4 regions of the Corynebacterium glutamicum ATCC 13032 genome follow, and region 4 is predicted to be linked to each of the others. Evidence: riboswitches for the same ligand, from Rfam matches in the RefSeq annotation. Region 4 holds a riboswitch; each other region holds the start of a gene.

Evidence for each region. Region 4 has a riboswitch for thiamine pyrophosphate ahead of thiM (hydroxyethylthiazole kinase). Riboswitches for the same ligand answer to the same signal wherever they lie in the genome.
Region 1: another riboswitch for thiamine pyrophosphate. It lies ahead of thiC (phosphomethylpyrimidine synthase ThiC); the one in region 4 lies ahead of thiM (hydroxyethylthiazole kinase).
Region 2: another riboswitch for thiamine pyrophosphate. It lies ahead of CGL_RS10130 (thiamine phosphate synthase); the one in region 4 lies ahead of thiM (hydroxyethylthiazole kinase).
Region 3: another riboswitch for thiamine pyrophosphate. It lies ahead of CGL_RS05380 (ECF transporter S component); the one in region 4 lies ahead of thiM (hydroxyethylthiazole kinase).

Annotation. Positions count from the first base shown of each region.
Region 1 is NC_003450.3:1,370,139-1,374,350, forward strand. Features, by position in the region: gene thiC (phosphomethylpyrimidine synthase ThiC) at 1-1,499, opposite strand, end outside; TPP riboswitch at 1,496-1,608, opposite strand; gene CGL_RS06515 (Abi family protein) at 1,838-2,188, opposite strand; SAM riboswitch class IV at 2,402-2,518, shown strand; gene CGL_RS06520 (hypothetical protein) at 2,535-2,996, shown strand; gene malP (maltodextrin phosphorylase MalP) at 3,209-4,212, opposite strand, start outside.
Region 2 is NC_003450.3:2,148,810-2,153,021, forward strand. Features, by position in the region: gene CGL_RS10120 (iron-siderophore ABC transporter substrate-binding protein) at 1-360, shown strand, start outside; gene rplS (50S ribosomal protein L19) at 822-1,163, opposite strand; TPP riboswitch at 1,412-1,525, shown strand; gene CGL_RS10130 (thiamine phosphate synthase) at 1,526-2,191, shown strand; gene thiO (glycine oxidase ThiO) at 2,188-3,312, shown strand; gene thiS (sulfur carrier protein ThiS) at 3,326-3,523, shown strand; gene CGL_RS10145 (thiazole synthase) at 3,525-4,212, shown strand, end outside.
Region 3 is NC_003450.3:1,123,954-1,128,165, forward strand. Features, by position in the region: gene CGL_RS05370 (MFS transporter) at 1-873, opposite strand, end outside; gene CGL_RS05375 (4-hydroxybenzoate 3-monooxygenase) at 880-2,067, opposite strand; TPP riboswitch at 2,353-2,462, shown strand; gene CGL_RS05380 (ECF transporter S component) at 2,454-3,059, shown strand; gene CGL_RS05385 (ABC transporter ATP-binding protein) at 3,060-4,212, shown strand, end outside.
Region 4 is NC_003450.3:1,540,517-1,544,728, reverse strand. Features, by position in the region: gene CGL_RS07330 (NAD(P)/FAD-dependent oxidoreductase) at 175-1,578, shown strand; TPP riboswitch at 1,706-1,813, shown strand; gene thiM (hydroxyethylthiazole kinase) at 1,807-2,613, shown strand; gene CGL_RS07320 (bifunctional hydroxymethylpyrimidine kinase/phosphomethylpyrimidine kinase) at 2,621-4,212, shown strand, end outside.

The DNA.
Region 1 (4,212 bases), 170 kb from region 4:
GGGTCGAGGGAGAGCGCAAACTGATCATTCCAACGGAATTCAAAACGCGCTTTACTCATGGCGTCGTCCCAGGCACGCGCGCCGGGATGACCCTTGGCCACATCTGCTGCGTGGGCAGCGAGCTTGTAGGTGATTACGCCGGTTTTGACGTCGTCACGGTTGGGCAGGCCAAGGTGTTCTTTCGGGGTGACATAACACAGCATGGCGGTGCCACCCATGGCGATGTGAGCTGCACCAATGGCAGAAGTGATGTGGTCATAACCTGGAGCGATGTCGGTAACTAGTGGTCCAAGAGTGTAAAAAGGTGCGTCCGCTGCCCACTTTTGTTCCAGCTCGTTGTTTTCCTGGATCATGTTTAGTGGCACGTGTCCAGGTCCTTCGACCATTACTTGTACATCGTATTCCCAGGCGCGTTGGGTGAGCTCACCAATGGTTTTCAGCTCGGCGAATTGCGCGGCGTCGTTGGCATCGGCAAGCGATCCGGGGCGTAGGCCATCACCGAGGGAGAATGCGACGTCATATTGTGCAAAGATTTCGCACAGCTCGTCGAAATGCTCGTAGAGGAATGATTCGCGGTGATGCGCCAGACACCAACCGGCCATAATGGATCCGCCGCGGGAGACAATGCCGGTGACACGACGGGTAGTCAGTGGGATATAAGCCAGCAGGACGCCGGCGTGGATGGTCATATAGTCCACGCCTTGTTCACACTGCTCAATGATGGTATCGCGGAATACTTCCCAGTTAAGGTCTGCGGCCACGCCATTTACTTTTTCCAGCGCTTGGTAGATCGGGACGGTGCCGATAGGAACGGGGGAGTTGCGGATAATCCATTCGCGGGTGGTGTGAATATCATCGCCGGTGGATAGATCCATCACGGTATCGGCACCCCAGCGCGTGGCCCACTGCAGCTTGGACACCTCTTCCTCGATTGAAGAGGTGACCGCAGAATTGCCAATATTGGCGTTGATTTTGGTCAAAAATTTGCGACCAATAATCATCGGTTCAGATTCGGGGTGGTTGACGTTGTTGGGAATAATGGCCCGACCGCGCGCCACCTCAGAGCGCACAAACTCCGCATCAACGTGTTCGCGCAGCGCTACAAACTCCATTTCACGAGTAATCACGCCAGCACGTGCATAGGCCATTTGGGTGACTCTTTTGCCAGGTAGCGCCTTCAAAGGAGCTGGTTTTTGGCCTTTCCACTCAGCCGAAGCTTGACCTCGACGCATTGCCGAGCGGCCGTCGTCGATAAGCAAACGCTCGCGCCCCTGATAGGTGGCAACGTCGCCGCGGGCGGTGATCCATGACTCGCGCAGCCGCGGAAGTCCCTGCTTGGGGTTGGTTTCTGGGCCACGGGTGCGGTAGATGCGGAAGGGTTCGTTGGGGCCGCTTGGCGAGTCATCGAGGCGGATTTCGGTCTCCGGGACCTCGAGACCGTCCTTGCGGATGGGGGAGTAGCTATGTTTCGGGTGGATCTCATTTTGGGTAGGCGTCATTGCACCATTCCTCTCTTCCTTCGCCGGTGCTAACCGGACAGGTTCAAACGGTGCTCGCGCAGCAATCAGCGCGATCTCAGCCCGTGCTCGGGCGCCCGTGGGGACTGCCTTCAAAACTAGCGCGTTGCACGCGTGCGCGTAAAAGTTACCCCCTTGCGGGGGTTAAGAGAGGGCGCTTTTCGACGCGGTGATGGTGGGGTACGCCTACGTAGTGGTTCTAACTCGGCCGTTGCTTGCGAATCTCAGACACCCGTGAGTGGTCTTGAATCCAATTAGTGGCATCTTTCTCAATCCAAGAGGCGACATTAAAAACTGCTGAATCAAACATATTGAGGTTCCTATCGTCGACGTCTAAATGTGACTTGCTGAGCGGTGATAATTTTCCCAGGAGAATCGTTTGTTTTAGTTCTTCTTTTGGCGGTTGTTAGAGCTTTTTTGAACTGTTGAGCAAATCTAAAATAGCTATCATCTTCAAACCAGAAGGGGCCACGAGCAGATCGTAATTGGGCGTCAACCCTGTTTCTTAAAAGCACTTCTACATGTTGTATATCTTCTAAATATGCTTTAGATAACTGGGTATTCCAGATGTAAAAACCTTCGGGATTTTCAGAATTTCGGTATGTATTCATTCTAGGGATGGAGAACCACTGTTCGAGCTCTGCGATAGATGTAGGGGAGTTGCCAGTCACGTCGCCAAGGTCTTACACTTAGGATTCCTAAGCCCCGGAGTGATCCCTACCATTTTGGTACGTCACCGGGGCTCTTGTTTTTTCTTCAAGCGCTCGTCTCTGATGTCCTGAAAGAGTGGCTAGGGTATCGGTGAATCCATCGACACAAAAGGATTGGGACATTATAAATTCGGCTTGCATCTAGACCAAGCTGTCTGCTAATGTCGATTTTACGATCAAGAAGATCAGCCGCAAGCCCTTCGGCAGGCTGACTGGCAACCGCGCATCGCGCACGGTGCCCCCGAAGGAAGATCGGCTCTGTACTCAAAAGAATGCAGAGAAGAGCGATTTTTTGAAGGAGATTCCCATGGGGAATATTTCTGCTAAGCCTCCATTGCCCAATAGCTGCGGACATCATTTACCAGGACACGAACCCTACTACCTACAAGTAAAGGTTTTGCGCGAAAGGGCGACATGGGAGCCAGTTACTAACCTGCGTATGGATGGCCAGTTCGTCGAGTTTGATGCTGGTGGGGAACATATTCGTGGTTGGAATCATGATCCGGCTCGGATGGAATGGTTTGTAAAAAATGGTGGTCTGGCTGAATGGAGTGGATCTAGTCCAACCAGTCGCCTCATGCGTTTTGAGTCCAAAAATGGGCATTACATGGTCAGTATTGGTCCGAAGTACGACCGCAATGGTTGTTATGGCAATATTTCCCTGGGGATAGTGCCAACAAGCCCGGGCCTGGATTTTCACGAAGGATTTAAACAGGCTTTAGAGGCTTTCAAGTATGTTGAGCGGGAATATGGCACTGAACAGGATTAGGTAGAAATAACCGCGCGGTTTGATCAGGCGCCTCCCGCGCGGGAAACTATTTTTCAGGGGCACGAAGCGCGCTTTTCGACGAAGCCCCTTGCCATTGTGGGAAATAAGAATGCCCACCAACACTCGTCGAAAAGCCCTCTTTTAAACCCCTTAACCCCAAAAAACGGCTAACCCAAAAGGGTTAGCCGTTTGTTAGAAGCGGAGGTTAAAACCTACTTCTTAACAGCAGGAGTTGGCTCGAGCTTCCAGATCTCGGTGGCATAATCGCGGATGGTGCGGTCGGAGGAGAAACGGCCGGACTCGCAAATGTTGATCCAGGCCATGCGTGCCCAACCCAGGGGATCGGAGGCGTAGTCGGCGGCCATACGGTCGCGGGTCTCGCGGTAATCTGCGAAATCGCCAAGCACGTAGTAGGTGTCGCTGGCGTCTTTTCCATAACCGTGGATCAAGGAATGCTTGAGGTCGTAGAACAAACCACTGTTGTTGTCGTTGAGGGTGCCGTTATCCAGGGCGTCCAATGCGCGCTTGAGGCCAGGGACGGTCTCATAGAGCTCATATGGCTCGTAGCTTTCGCGCAGGGCTGGCAATTCTTCCACGCGAGCACCGAAGATATAGGCGTTTTCCTCGCCCACAGAATCCACGATCTCTACGTTGGCGCCGTCCATGGTGCCCAGGGTGAGGGCGCCGTTCATCATGAACTTCATGTTGGAGGTACCGCTGGCTTCCTTGCCGGCGGTGGAAATCTGTTCGGAGACATCAGACGCAGGCAAGATGTGCTCAGCAGGGGAGACGTTGTAGTTCTCTACAAAGACCACCTTGAGCAGCGGGGAGACCTCAGGATCGTTGTTTACCAAGTCAGCAATAGAGTTGATGAGCTTGATAATCGCCTTGGCGCGGACATAACCCGGCGCGGCCTTGGCGCCAAAGATGACAGTGCGTGCTGGGATGTCGGTGAGGCCATCTTCCTTAATACGGAAGTAAAGGTCTAGTACGTAGAGCGCGTTCATGAGCTGGCGCTTGTACTCGTGGAGGCGCTTAATCTGCACGTCAAAGATGGATTCTGGATCAATCTCAATGCCCTGGCGCTCGAGGATCCACTCGGCGAAGTCTTGCTTATTAGCAGCCTTGATAGCGCGGAGTTCTTCAAGCACGGACTTATCGTCGGCATAGGAGCGCAGCTTCTTCAGCTCATCCAGATCGGTTACCCAATCATCGG
Region 2 (4,212 bases), 610 kb from region 4:
CCACCAACCGTTTCCTTCCTGCGCACCAAAGATCAGGAATTCCAGATGTACGGCGCACAATCCATGGCCGGAACGGTTGCTGCCGATTGCGGTTACGCCCGCCCAGAAAACCAGCAGTTCACCGACACGGCAGGTCAAGACCTCTCCGCTGAGCTCATTGCCCAAGCTGATGCCGACTGGCTTTTCTACGGCATCAAAGAAGGCAACATCAACCCTGAAGACACCCCATTGTGGACTTCACTCAAAGCGGTTCAGTCCAACCAAGCAATCCCAGTTGACGGCGATTCCTGGTACCTCAACGCATCCCTCGTGTCGGCTGAAATCATCCTCCAAGGCCTCAAAGACAACGTCACCGTCTAAGCCGATTTAAGGGCCTCAAATTTCCGAATGGGCGTTCCCCTCATCATGACACCGAAGGGCCCTTAGAATCGATTCTATGAGGTCACTTTTTGTGGGCCCAAACTCAAATTTTAGTTTGCTCCAGAGGAAACCAGACAGGCGTGCCCATAGTTGTCGAAATCGACAAGTTTTGGCACGTGTATCCGGTTATCGGAGCCTCAAACCAAACAGGCGTGCCCAAATCCCCCAAATCACGGAAGTTTTGGCACCCCTGTTTGGTTTTTCCTTTTGGTCGCCCCGAAATGACCCCACCCAAGTCTTATCCGAGTTTCCTGCGGGATGAACGCGGGATAAATGCGGGATAAACCCCACAAAACCCCACAAAACCCACCCCAAGAAACAAAGAAACCCCCAACCAATCACTTAAAGTGACTGGTCAGGGGTCTGTTAAGTACTAGAAGCACCTAACAAACGCTAAATAATTAGCGCTTCTCCTTAATACGTGCAGCCTTGCCGCGCAGTTCGCGCAGGTAGTACAGCTTCGCACGACGAACGTCACCACGACGAATGACCTCGATCTTCTCGATGTTTGGGGAGTGTACTGGGAAGGTACGCTCAACACCGATGCCGAAGGAAACCTTACGTACGGTGAAGGTCTCGCGGATTCCGCCGCCCTGACGGCGAATGACAACACCCTTGAACAGCTGGGTACGGGTGGTGGTGCCTTCGATGACCTTGACGTGTACGTCGAGGGTGTCGCCGGCGCGGAATGCAGGAACGTCGTCGCGCAGGGATGCTGCGTCGATCTTATCCAGAATGTTCATATAAACAATCCTTTTACTAGTAGGGAAAGAGGACCCTGGCGGCACTTCCCCAGGTTTGGGGTGCTCGGCCGGTTCGTTTCCGTTTCAATTTTCGAGGCTGTCACGTTTGCCCAACGTGAGTTGGGGTTTGCACAGTCAACTGAAATATTCTTTCACATGTGCGCCTTGGTTTTCAAACTGGGGTCTGCTCCCCTCACTTGGGTGCACTAACCGTTGACAAATCTTGGTTGTCGGGCTTGACTGGTGGCGACTTACCCCACGGGTGCCCAATGCATTGGGCTGAGATTGCGCGCTGTTGCTGCGCGGGACCGTTCGAACCTGTCTGGTTAACACCAGCGAAGGAAGCGAGGATTGATTGTCCCGTGTTTGAAAATCGTTTTGACCTGCGTTGTTATGTTGTGACTGGTGCGGGCTCGGTGGATGAGGTTGTGCACACTGCGTCTGCTGCGGCTCGTGGTGGCGCGGGTGTGGTGCAGGTGCGTTCAAAGCCTATTTCGCCAGAAGCGATGAGGGAGTTGGCATCAAAGGTTGCGCTTGAGGTTGCGCGGTGCAGCCCAACAACGAGGGTGCTTATCGACGACCACCTCCACGTTGCTTCTTCCTTAATGCGCGAAGGACTCCCGATTCACGGTGTGCATCTTGGGCAGGATGATATGTCGGTGCTTGAGGCTCGTGAGTTGTTGGGGCCTGAGGCGATCATTGGGTTGACTACTGGAACCCTAGAACTTGTGGCGGCGGCGAATGAGCTGTCCGATGTGTTGGATTACATCGGTGCTGGGCCGTTTCGGAAGACTCCCACCAAGGATTCAGGTCGGCCACCGATTGGCCTTGCGGGTTATCCCCCTTTGGTGGAATTGTCCAAGGTGCCGATCGTTGCGATTGGTGATGTCACCCCTGCCGATGTGCGCGCTCTCAGCGCAACCGGTGTGGCTGGCGTTGCCATGGTGCGGGCTTTTTCTGAATCTGATGATCCACAGCAGGTCGCTGAAAATGTGGTGGCTAACTTTGAATTAGGAAGGCTCTCATGAAGAAGCATGCGATTATTATCGGCGGCGGAATCATTGGGTTGACCACCTGCTTTGAATTCCAGGAGGCTGGTTACCAAGTCACGTTGATTGATCCTGACCCAATTTCCGGTGCGACTCATCATGCCGGCGGAATGTTGGCCCCCACCGCGGAGGTGCAGTATCAGCAACATGATCTGATTTTGTTGATGAAGGAATCCGCTCGCCTATACCCAGACCTCCTCCAAAGAGTGTCTAAATACACTGACTTGCCCACTGGGTATCGCACTGATGGAACCCTTCTTATCGGTGCGGACCGCGCGGATGGCATGCATGTTGCGGAGTTGATTAAGTACATGCATTTGAAGGATTTGCCTGTCGATGTGTTGACTACTCGTCAGGCAAGGGCTGCGGAGCCAGCGTTGTCGCCGAGGATTTCTAAGGTGGTCAGCATTGATGGGGATCATCAGCTGTCGCCGCGTCTGTATGCCCGGGCGTTATTGGATGCCATTTTGCAACGCGGTGCGGAGCATATTGCCGACGCTGTGATCTCTATTGATGGCCACGATCCGTGTTTGACCGTGACGATGAATTCGGGGGTGAGGGTTGCGTCGAAAAGCGTTGTTGTTTTGGCGGCGGGCCTGGGCGCCGCAAGCATTCCCGGCTGGTTTGAGGGCGCGAACCCATTGCAGTTGAGGCCGGTGTACGGCGATATTGTGCGCGTGCGCGTGCCGGAGCGACTGCAGCCGATGGTCACCAAGGTGGTGCGCGGGTTTGTGGAAGATCGTCAGATTTATATCATTCCGCGTACCGATGGCACCCTCGCGATCGGCGCGACAAGCCGTGAGGATCACCCGCAACCTCGAACGGGCGCAGTGCATGATTTGCTACGCGATGCTATCCGTTTGATTCCGGGCATTGAAGAAACCGAATTTATCGAAGTCACCTGCGGCGCCCGCCCCGGCACCCCGGATGACCTGCCGTACCTGGGATGGGTTGGATCCAATGTGATTGCGTCCACAGGATATTTCCGCCATGGAATTTTGCTGTCAGCCCTTGGTGCACGCGCTGCCGTTGATATGGCAACCAACCAGCCACTGTTCCCCACTCTTGATGTGTGCGATCCGTTTCGCCACCAAATTTAAGGATTTTTCACAAGTGATTACCTACACCTTCAATGGCACATCTATGCGCTCTTCCGAATTGACCGTGGAGCAATTGGTCCACCAAGAAATCGGCCACGACACTGGAGTCGCCGTGGCAATCAACGCCGCGGTCGTACCCAGATCCCAGTGGTCACGCGCCATTTGTGACAACGATTCCGTAGAAGTTCTCACCGCAATTCAGGGAGGTTAAAATGCTGCATATTGCTGATAAAACTTTCGATTCCCACCTCATCATGGGCACCGGCGGAGCCACCTCTCAGGCGTTGCTGGAGGAATCCCTTGTCGCCAGTGGAACTCAATTGACCACCGTGGCGATGCGTCGACACCAAGCAACCACCTCTAGCGGAGAATCCATCTTTGCCATGCTGCGCCGCCTCGAGATCGCCCTTCTCCCCAATACTGCAGGCTGCCGCACTGCCCGCGACGCCGTCCTCACTGCACAATTGGCTCGGGAAGCCCTCGATACCAACTGGGTGAAAGTGGAGGTCATCGCCGATGAACACACATTGCTGCCCGACACCGTTGAGCTTCTTGATGCCTGCGAACTCCTCGTCCACGACGGCTTCACCGTTCTGGCTTACACCTCTGACGATCCCATCACTGCCAGCCGACTAGAAGACTGTGGCGTTGCAGCTGTCATGCCATTGGGCTCCCCGATCGGAACCGGCCTGGGCATTCTCAACCCGCACAACATTGAACTGATTTGCAGCCGCGCGAGCGTACCCGTGATCCTCGACGCCGGTGTAGGCACTGCCTCTGATGCCACACTCGCAATGGAACTCGGCTGCGACGGCGTCCTTCTGGCCTCCGCTATCAACCGCGCCCAAAATCCCGTCGCGATGGCCGAATCCATGTTCCACGCCGTTGAAGCCGGAAGAT
Region 3 (4,212 bases), 420 kb from region 4:
GAGCACCATGAGGAATCCAAGCGAGTTACCCATGTCGTAGTCTGCTTGGCGCATGATTTGTGGCAGCCATGTGTTCAGGCCGTAGACCAGGAGGAGTCCCATGAATGAGGTGCCCCAAATCGCCAGGGTGTTGCGGCGGAACGAGGGCTTGAACAGGGAGGAAAGTGAGGAGGACTCGCCGAGTTCTTCTTCGTGTTCGCGATCAAGATCATCATCCAGGGAAAGTCCATAAGATGCTGCAACTGCCTGCGCCTCATCCAACTTGCCGGAGATTTTGAGGTACTGCGGGGATTCTGGAAGGAAGAAGTACAGCAGTGGTAGCAGGATCAGTCCTGGTACGGCACCTGCGATGAACATGGAGTGCCAACCAAAGCCGTCGATAAGGAAGAGGCCAAGGAAGGCGGTTGCTACTGCGCCGACGTGGTAGCCGGTCATCAAGGTGGTGGATGCAGAGCCCGCTTTGGTGCCGGGGCGGAACTCGGTCACCATGGCAATTGCGGTGGGGAGTGCTCCACCAAGGCCAACACCTGCGAGGAAACGCCACAGGCTGAAGAGCTGGACGTTGGTGGTGAATGCCAGCAGGAGAGTGAATACAGAAAATACTGCCACAGAGAACAGCATGACACGGCGTCGACCCAGACGGTCCGTTAAGAAACCGATGGTCAGTGCGCCAATGGTCATGCCGACGAGGCCGATGGTGGAAATCTGTGTGGCCTGTCCAGCAGTGAGATCCCACGCGGGATCCTCCAGCATGGACGGGATTGTTGCACCCAGGACGACTAGGTCAAAGCCGTCGAGGACAATTGCGAACCACAGGAGTGCGAGAACTGTTCCGACACTTTTGGTTGCGCGGGTTGGGGTGGTCGTTGACACGAGCGTTTATACCTCGAAGCGTGGTAGGTCGCGCCCAACGTACTGCTCTGCGAGGTAGCGTTGGCCGGATTGGGATTCTAGGACGGAGCGCAATTCAGCGAATCGGCGCTGGGTGGCAAAGTGATCTTCGCCGGGTACTGCGTGGAGCATGGAGCTCATCCAGTAGGAGAAGTGCTGTGCTTTCCAGATGCGGGGGACTGCCAGGGAGGTGTAGCTATCGAGCAAGCCGGTGTCCTTCTTCTTCAGGGCACGAACCAGTGCTGGCGCGAGTACTGAGACATCGGCAACAGCCAAGTTGAGGCCCTTAGCTCCGGTTGGCGGCACGGTGTGTGCAGCATCGCCAGCAAGGAAGAGGCGTCCCTTTTGCATTGGTTCGGTGACCGCGGAGCGGAAACGCAGCACGGCCTTGTCAAAGATGCGCCCTTCAGACACGGTGATGCCAGGGGAGTCCGCACGCAGGTGCAGCTGTTCCCAAATGCGGTCATCGGGCCACATGTCTGGGGTGTCGTCAGGGTTGCACTGCAGGTAGTAGCGCTGGATTTCATCGGTACGGGTGGAGATCAGCGCAAAGCCCTCAGGGTGGGTTGCGTAGATGAGTTCCTTTTGGGTTTTTGGTGCTTCCACCAAAATGCCGAACCATGCGTAAGGGTATTCATGGCGGGCGCGCACGCCACCGTCTTCGGTGATCAGCTTGCGGTAAGGGGAGTTGGAGCCGTCAGCTGCGATGACGTAGTCGGCGGTGATGGTGGTGGAGGAACCATCGGCTTCGGTGTAGGTCACCTTGGCGAGGTCGCCTTCGTAGTTTTCTACGGAATCAACAGTGGTGGTGAAAAGGAGTTCGCCGCCATCTTCGATGCGCTTGGCAATGAAATCTTTGAGGTATTCGTGCTGCGGGTAGATCGCAACCTTGTGGCCGGTGAGTTCGGTCAGCGGAATGCGGGTGCGCTCATTGTTGATGGAGATGTCGATTGCTTCATCGTGATCGGCTTCTGCTTCCATGCGTGCGCCGACTCCGGTTTCGCGCATCAGATTCAGGGTGCCTTGTTCCAGGATGCCTGCTCGGACGGTTTCTTCGACGTCCTTGCGGGTGCGGGATTCAAAGACGATTGATTCCACACCTTGAAGGTGGAGGAGGTGGGCGAGGGTTAGTCCTGCTGGTCCTGCGCCAATAATTGCCACTGGTACGTGGTTCATGGGGAACTCCTTTCATTGACCCACTGGAGGTGAAGTCCATTAAATGGTGCACCTCACAGTGATTTGGGACTCAATGTAAGTGAAAGTGCATTCCGTGACAACCTGTTCGCCTTGCGAACCAGGCATTTTCTGAGGTTGAAGTCACAGCCAGCGGAAAAGCGTTTCAGCTCATGCTGCCAGGGTGTAATTAGGGGTGTGTGTCAGGGGTTGGGGTGGTTATGTATTAATCTAGGTCAGTTTCTAGGATTTCCAATTGGTTTAAGCTACTGTGAACGCGTACTTAAATTTCATAGACACGGGTGCTCGGTGAAAATCCGGGCTGAGATCTGGCATAGCCACGACCGTCGAACCTGATCCGGATAATGCCGGCGATAGGGAGGAAAAATATGGCTAGTCCTGCCATGCAAAAAACTAATCAACCAAAGTCTTCCTGGCGTGTTATTGACATCGTCATCGCATCCGTTTTGGGTGTCGCCTGCGGATTGATTTTCATCGTGTGGAATTCCATCGGCTACGCCTGGACCACCGCATTTCACGCACTCACACCAGGCCTTGGCGGCATCGCCATTGGTATTTGGCTGCTCGGTGGTGTGCTCGGTGGGTTGGTTATCCGCAAGCCGGGTGCCGCAATTTTCGTTGAAGTAGTGGCCGCATGTGTCTCTGCAGCGCTTGCTTCACAGTTTGGTATCTCCACCATTTACTCCGGCTTGGCGCAGGGAATCGGCGCTGAAATCATCTTCGCGCTGTTCCTCTACCGTCGCTACAGCCTGCCCACCACCATGCTTGCAGGTATGGGCGCAGGTGGCGGCGCAATTTTCCTGGAAATGTTCTTCTACGGAAACCTCGCAAAGACGATGTCCTTCAACATCATCTATTCCACCACTGTCCTTATTTCCGGTGCGATCCTTGCCGGCCTGCTCAGCTGGTACCTGGTCCGCGCGTTGGCGAGGACTGGTGCACTTGATCGTTTCGCCGCTGGCCGCGAGGTATAAATGACCACCGCACTTGGAACGCGCGTTGTTGCGCGCAACTTTGGCTACCGCCATGCTTCCCGGGAAAACCCCGCGCTCAAAGACATCAACTTCGAGATCGCACCTGGTGAACGCATCCTGCTCACCGGCGCTTCCGGCGCCGGAAAATCCACGCTACTCGCCGCGCTCGCTGGCGTTTTAGGCGGTTCTGATGAGGGCGTTTCTACGGGCGAATTGCTTGTCGACGCCCCCTCCATCGGTTTGGTTCTCCAAGATCCAGATTCCCAAGTCATCGCCTCCCGCATCGGCGATGATGTGGCGTTTGGCTGCGAAAACCTCCAAATTCCGCGCGAGGAAATCTGGCCACGGGTGGAACGAGCACTTGAATTGGTGGGCTTGGATCTACCACTGAGCCACCCCACGAAATATCTTTCCGGTGGCCAAAAACAACGCCTCGCTCTTGCCGGTGTGATCGCCATGGGTGCTCGTCTGATTCTGCTTGATGAACCCACCGCAAACCTTGATCCTCAAGGCCAAAAAGATGTGGTCGCAGCAGTGGATCGCGTTGTTCAGGAAACTGGAGCAACACTCATCGTGGTGGAACACCGCCATGAGCTGTGGGTCAACATCATTGACCGGATCATCAGTATTACTGACGGCGAAGATGTCCAACCTGCAGAGTTGATCAAGGTGGGCCAGTTGCCTGGGGCGCAGCCGTCGACAAGCAAACCGATCTTGTGGGCGAATGATTTGCTGTGCACCTGGGGCGGCCTGCGTAGTTTTGAGGTGCCGGAAGGCGCCTCGACGGTGATCACCGGGCCGAATGGCGCTGGAAAATCCACACTTGCGCTGACCATGGGTGGATTGCTTCCGCCGAAAAGTGGGCAGCTGGAACTCTCTGACACGGTGCGCGGCGGCCTTAACACGCCCCCGCACAAGTGGCGTTCAGCTGATCTAGCTGCACGTATTGGCACTGTCTTTCAGGATCCAGAGCACCAATTTGTGGCGCGCACTGTGCGTGATGAGCTAGAAATTGGGCCGAAAATCATGAAAGTCGATGCAAGCGAGCGCATCGAGGAGCTGCTTGATCGTTTGCGCCTCCGCCACTTGGAAAACGCCAATCCGTTTACCTTGAGTGGTGGAGAAAAGCGCCGCCTATCTGTGGCGACAGCCT
Region 4 (4,212 bases):
GCAAGATTTTCTCCGAACGGACAGAAAAGCATGACCCGATCCTGTTTGTTTCCGTAGGAAGTACTATTGTTTAACGCGTACACGTGCTCAACACGACAACGCTTAAACGGCTGCACGCGTAACACGGCAGACCGCACAAGCTTTAAGATCCACGATCAGGAGACTTTGACAAATATGTCAGTTAACCCAACCCGCCCCGAAGGCGGCCGTCACCACGTCGTCGTCATCGGTTCTGGTTTTGGTGGCCTTTTTGCTGCCAAGAACCTGGCCAAGGCAGACGTCGATGTCACTCTGATTGACCGCACCAACCACCACCTCTTCCAGCCACTGCTGTACCAAGTGGCAACCGGTATCCTCTCCTCCGGTGAAATCGCACCTTCCACTCGACAGATCCTGGGCTCCCAGGAAAACGTCAACGTCATCAAGGGCGAAGTCACCGACATCAACGTCGAGTCCCAGACTGTGACCGCCTCCCTGGGCGAGTTCACCCGCGTTTTTGAGTACGATTCCTTGGTCGTTGGTGCTGGCGCAGGTCAGTCCTACTTCGGCAATGATCACTTCGCTGAGTTCGCACCTGGCATGAAGTCCATCGACGATGCACTGGAGATTCGTGCACGCATCATCGGTGCTTTCGAGCGCGCTGAGATCTGCGAGGATCCAGCTGAGCGCGAACGCCTGCTCACCTTCGTCGTTGTTGGCGCTGGCCCAACCGGTGTTGAGCTTGCTGGCCAGTTGGCTGAGATGGCTCACCGCACCCTTGCTGGTGAGTACAAGAACTTCAACACCAACTCCGCAAAGATCATCCTGCTTGATGGTGCTCCACAGGTTCTTCCTCCATTCGGTAAGCGCCTAGGCCGCAACGCACAGCGCACCCTGGAAAAGATGGGTGTCAACGTTCGCCTGAACGCTATGGTCACCAACGTTGACGCTACCTCGGTCACCTACAAGACCAAGGACGGCGAAGAGCACACCATCGAATCTTTCTGCAAGATTTGGTCCGCTGGTGTTGCGGCATCCCCACTGGGCAAGCTCGTCGCAGAGCAGACCGGTGTTGAGACCGACCGCGCAGGCCGCGTCATGGTTAACGATGACCTGTCTGTTGGCGATCAGAAGAACGTCTTCGTTGTTGGCGACATGATGAACTACAACAACCTCCCTGGTGTTGCTCAGGTAGCAATCCAGAGTGGTGAGTACGTTGCTGAGCAGATCGAAGCTGAGGTTGAAGGCCGCTCCAACACCGAGCGCGAAGCTTTCGATTACTTCGACAAGGGCTCCATGGCTACCATTTCCCGCTTCTCCGCAGTGGTGAAGATGGGCAAGGTTGAGGTCACCGGCTTCATCGGTTGGGTTCTGTGGTTGGCTGTTCACATCATGTTCCTGGTTGGCTTCCGCAACCGTTTCGTCTCCGCAATCAGCTGGGGCCTGAACGCACTGTCCCGCAAGCGTTGGAACCTGGCAACCACCCGCCAGCAGCTCCACTCACGCACCACGCTGTCCAAGTTCGCTCACGAGCTTGAGGAAGCATCTTCTGATCTTCCAATCGAGCTGCGCGACAACCAGCGTTTCAGCGGAAAGTAATTTTCTTACGACGCTGCGTAGTTAAAAAGCGTGACTCCCCACATTCTCGGGAGTCACGCTTTTTTGATTCTGCCCGCATTCTTGGACGTGTGATGTACGGCAGGTGAATTCCGCTTTGCTAGGCTGAATACTAGGCACGGGGTGCCAACCGGATGGAAAAATTCCGGAGGCTGAGAAAACACCCGTTGAACCTGCTCTAGCTCGTACTAGCGAAGGGATGGCCTTAACGTGGCTAACTCGTTTTTGGATTCTTTAACTCTTGTTCGACAAAACACTCCCCTTGTTCAGTGTTTGACCAACTCTGTGGTCATGCAATTCACGGCCAATGTGTTGCTTGCCGCGGGTGCGACCCCTGCGATGGTGGATACTCCAGCTGAATCGGCAGAATTCGCCGCTGTGGCCAATGGAGTGCTCATCAATGCGGGAACTCCTTCTGCGGAGCAATACCAAGGCATGACCAAGGCCATTGAGGGTGCACGAAAAGCTGGCACACCATGGGTGTTAGACCCAGTTGCTGTGGGTGGGTTGTCGGAGAGGACCAAGTATGCGGAGGGAATCGTCGATAAGCAGCCTGCCGCAATTCGTGGAAACGCCTCAGAGGTCGTGGCGCTTGCGGGGCTCGGTGCCGGTGGGCGCGGCGTAGACGCGACCGATTCCGTGGAAGTGGCGTTGGAGGCGGCGCAATTGTTGGCCAAGCGCACTGGTGGCGTCGTGGCTGTCTCTGGTGCGGAGGACTTGATTGTGTCTGCGGATCGGGTGACGTGGTTGCGTTCGGGGGATCCGATGTTGCAGCTGGTGATTGGCACTGGATGCTCTTTGGGCGCGCTGACAGCTGCATATCTAGGCGCCACGGTTGACTCAGATATTTCCGCGCACGATGCTGTGTTGGCTGCGCATGCCCATGTGGGTGCTGCTGGCCAGATTGCAGCACAGAAGGCATCGGCGCCAGGCAGCTTTGCGGTGGCGTTTATTGATGCGCTTTATGACGTGGATGCCCAGGCTGTGGCCTCGTTGGTTGATGTGCGAGAGGCCTGAAAAGTACGTGACTGATTTTTCTTTGTATCTGGTCACCGATCCCGTTTTGGGTGGCGGGCCAGAAAAAGTAGCTGGAATTGTTGACAGCGCAATTTCCGGCGGAGTTTCTGTGGTGCAGCTGCGCGATAAGAACTCAGGCGTGGAAGATGTTCGTGCGGCAGCAAAGGAGCTGAAAGAACTCTGCGATGCTCGCGGGGTGGCGCTTGTTGTCAACGATTACTTAGATATCGCCGTTGAGCTGGGTCTTCACCTGCACATTGGTCAAGGCGATACACCTTATACGCAAGCACGGGAGCTGCTTCCAGCTCATCTTGAATTGGGTTTGAGCATTGAAAACCTGGATCAATTGCATGCTGTGATCGCGCAGTGCGCCGAGACTGGTGTGGCATTGCCCGATGTGATTGGCATTGGTCCGGTGGCCTCTACTGCGACCAAACCAGATGCGGCACCCGCATTGGGTGTGGAGGGCATCGCTGAGATCGCCGCTGTAGCTCAAGACCACGGCATCGCATCAGTAGCTATTGGAGGCGTTGGTCTACGCAACGCGGCCGAACTCGCTGCTACGCCCATCGACGGTCTGTGCGTGGTCTCTGAAATCATGACCGCCGCCAATCCAGCAGCTGCGGCAACTCGCCTGCGGACTGCTTTTCAACCTACTTTCTCGCCTGAAACTCAAACTGAACTCTCTCAAACAGAACTCCAAGGAGCCTTCGTGAATTCGCCTTCTGCCCCACGTGTGTTGTCTATTGCAGGCACTGATCCCACAGGTGGTGCAGGTATTCAGGCTGATCTGAAGTCCATTGCAGCAGGTGGCGGCTACGGCATGTGCGTTGTGACCTCGCTGGTCGCGCAAAACACCCACGGCGTCAACACGATCCACACCCCACCCTTGACCTTTTTGGAAGAACAGCTGGAAGCGGTCTTTTCCGATGTCACCGTCGATGCCATCAAGCTCGGCATGTTGGGCTCTGCCGACACCGTCGATCTGGTGGCTTCATGGCTTGGTTCCCACGAGCACGGTCCCGTGGTGCTTGATCCCGTCATGATCGCCACCAGCGGTGATCGCCTACTGGATGCGAGCGCTGAAGAATCGCTGCGCCGCCTGGCCGTGCACGTCGATGTGGTCACCCCGAATATCCCCGAACTTGCCGTGTTGTGCGACAGTGCTCCTGCCATCACCATGGATGAGGCCATTGCTCAGGCTCAGGGATTTGCGCGGACTCATGACACCATCGTCATTGTCAAGGGTGGACATCTGACTGGCGCGCTTGCTGATAACGCTGTCGTGCGCCCCGACGGCTCGGTGTTCCAGGTGGAAAACCTGCGTGTCAACACCACCAACTCCCATGGCACAGGCTGTTCGCTCTCTGCGTCACTTGCCACCAAGATCGCCGCCGGCGAAAGCGTGGAAAAAGCCCTCGAGTGGTCCACGCGTTGGCTCAACGAGGCGCTCCGCCACGCCGATCACTTGGCTGTAGGTACTGGAAACGGCCCTGTCGACCACGGTCACCTGGCACGACGCATGACCCACGCGGCGGAAACCACTCCCTGGGCACACCTTCGGGCTCCGCGCCTAGACGGCGCCACCGCGGCAAGTTT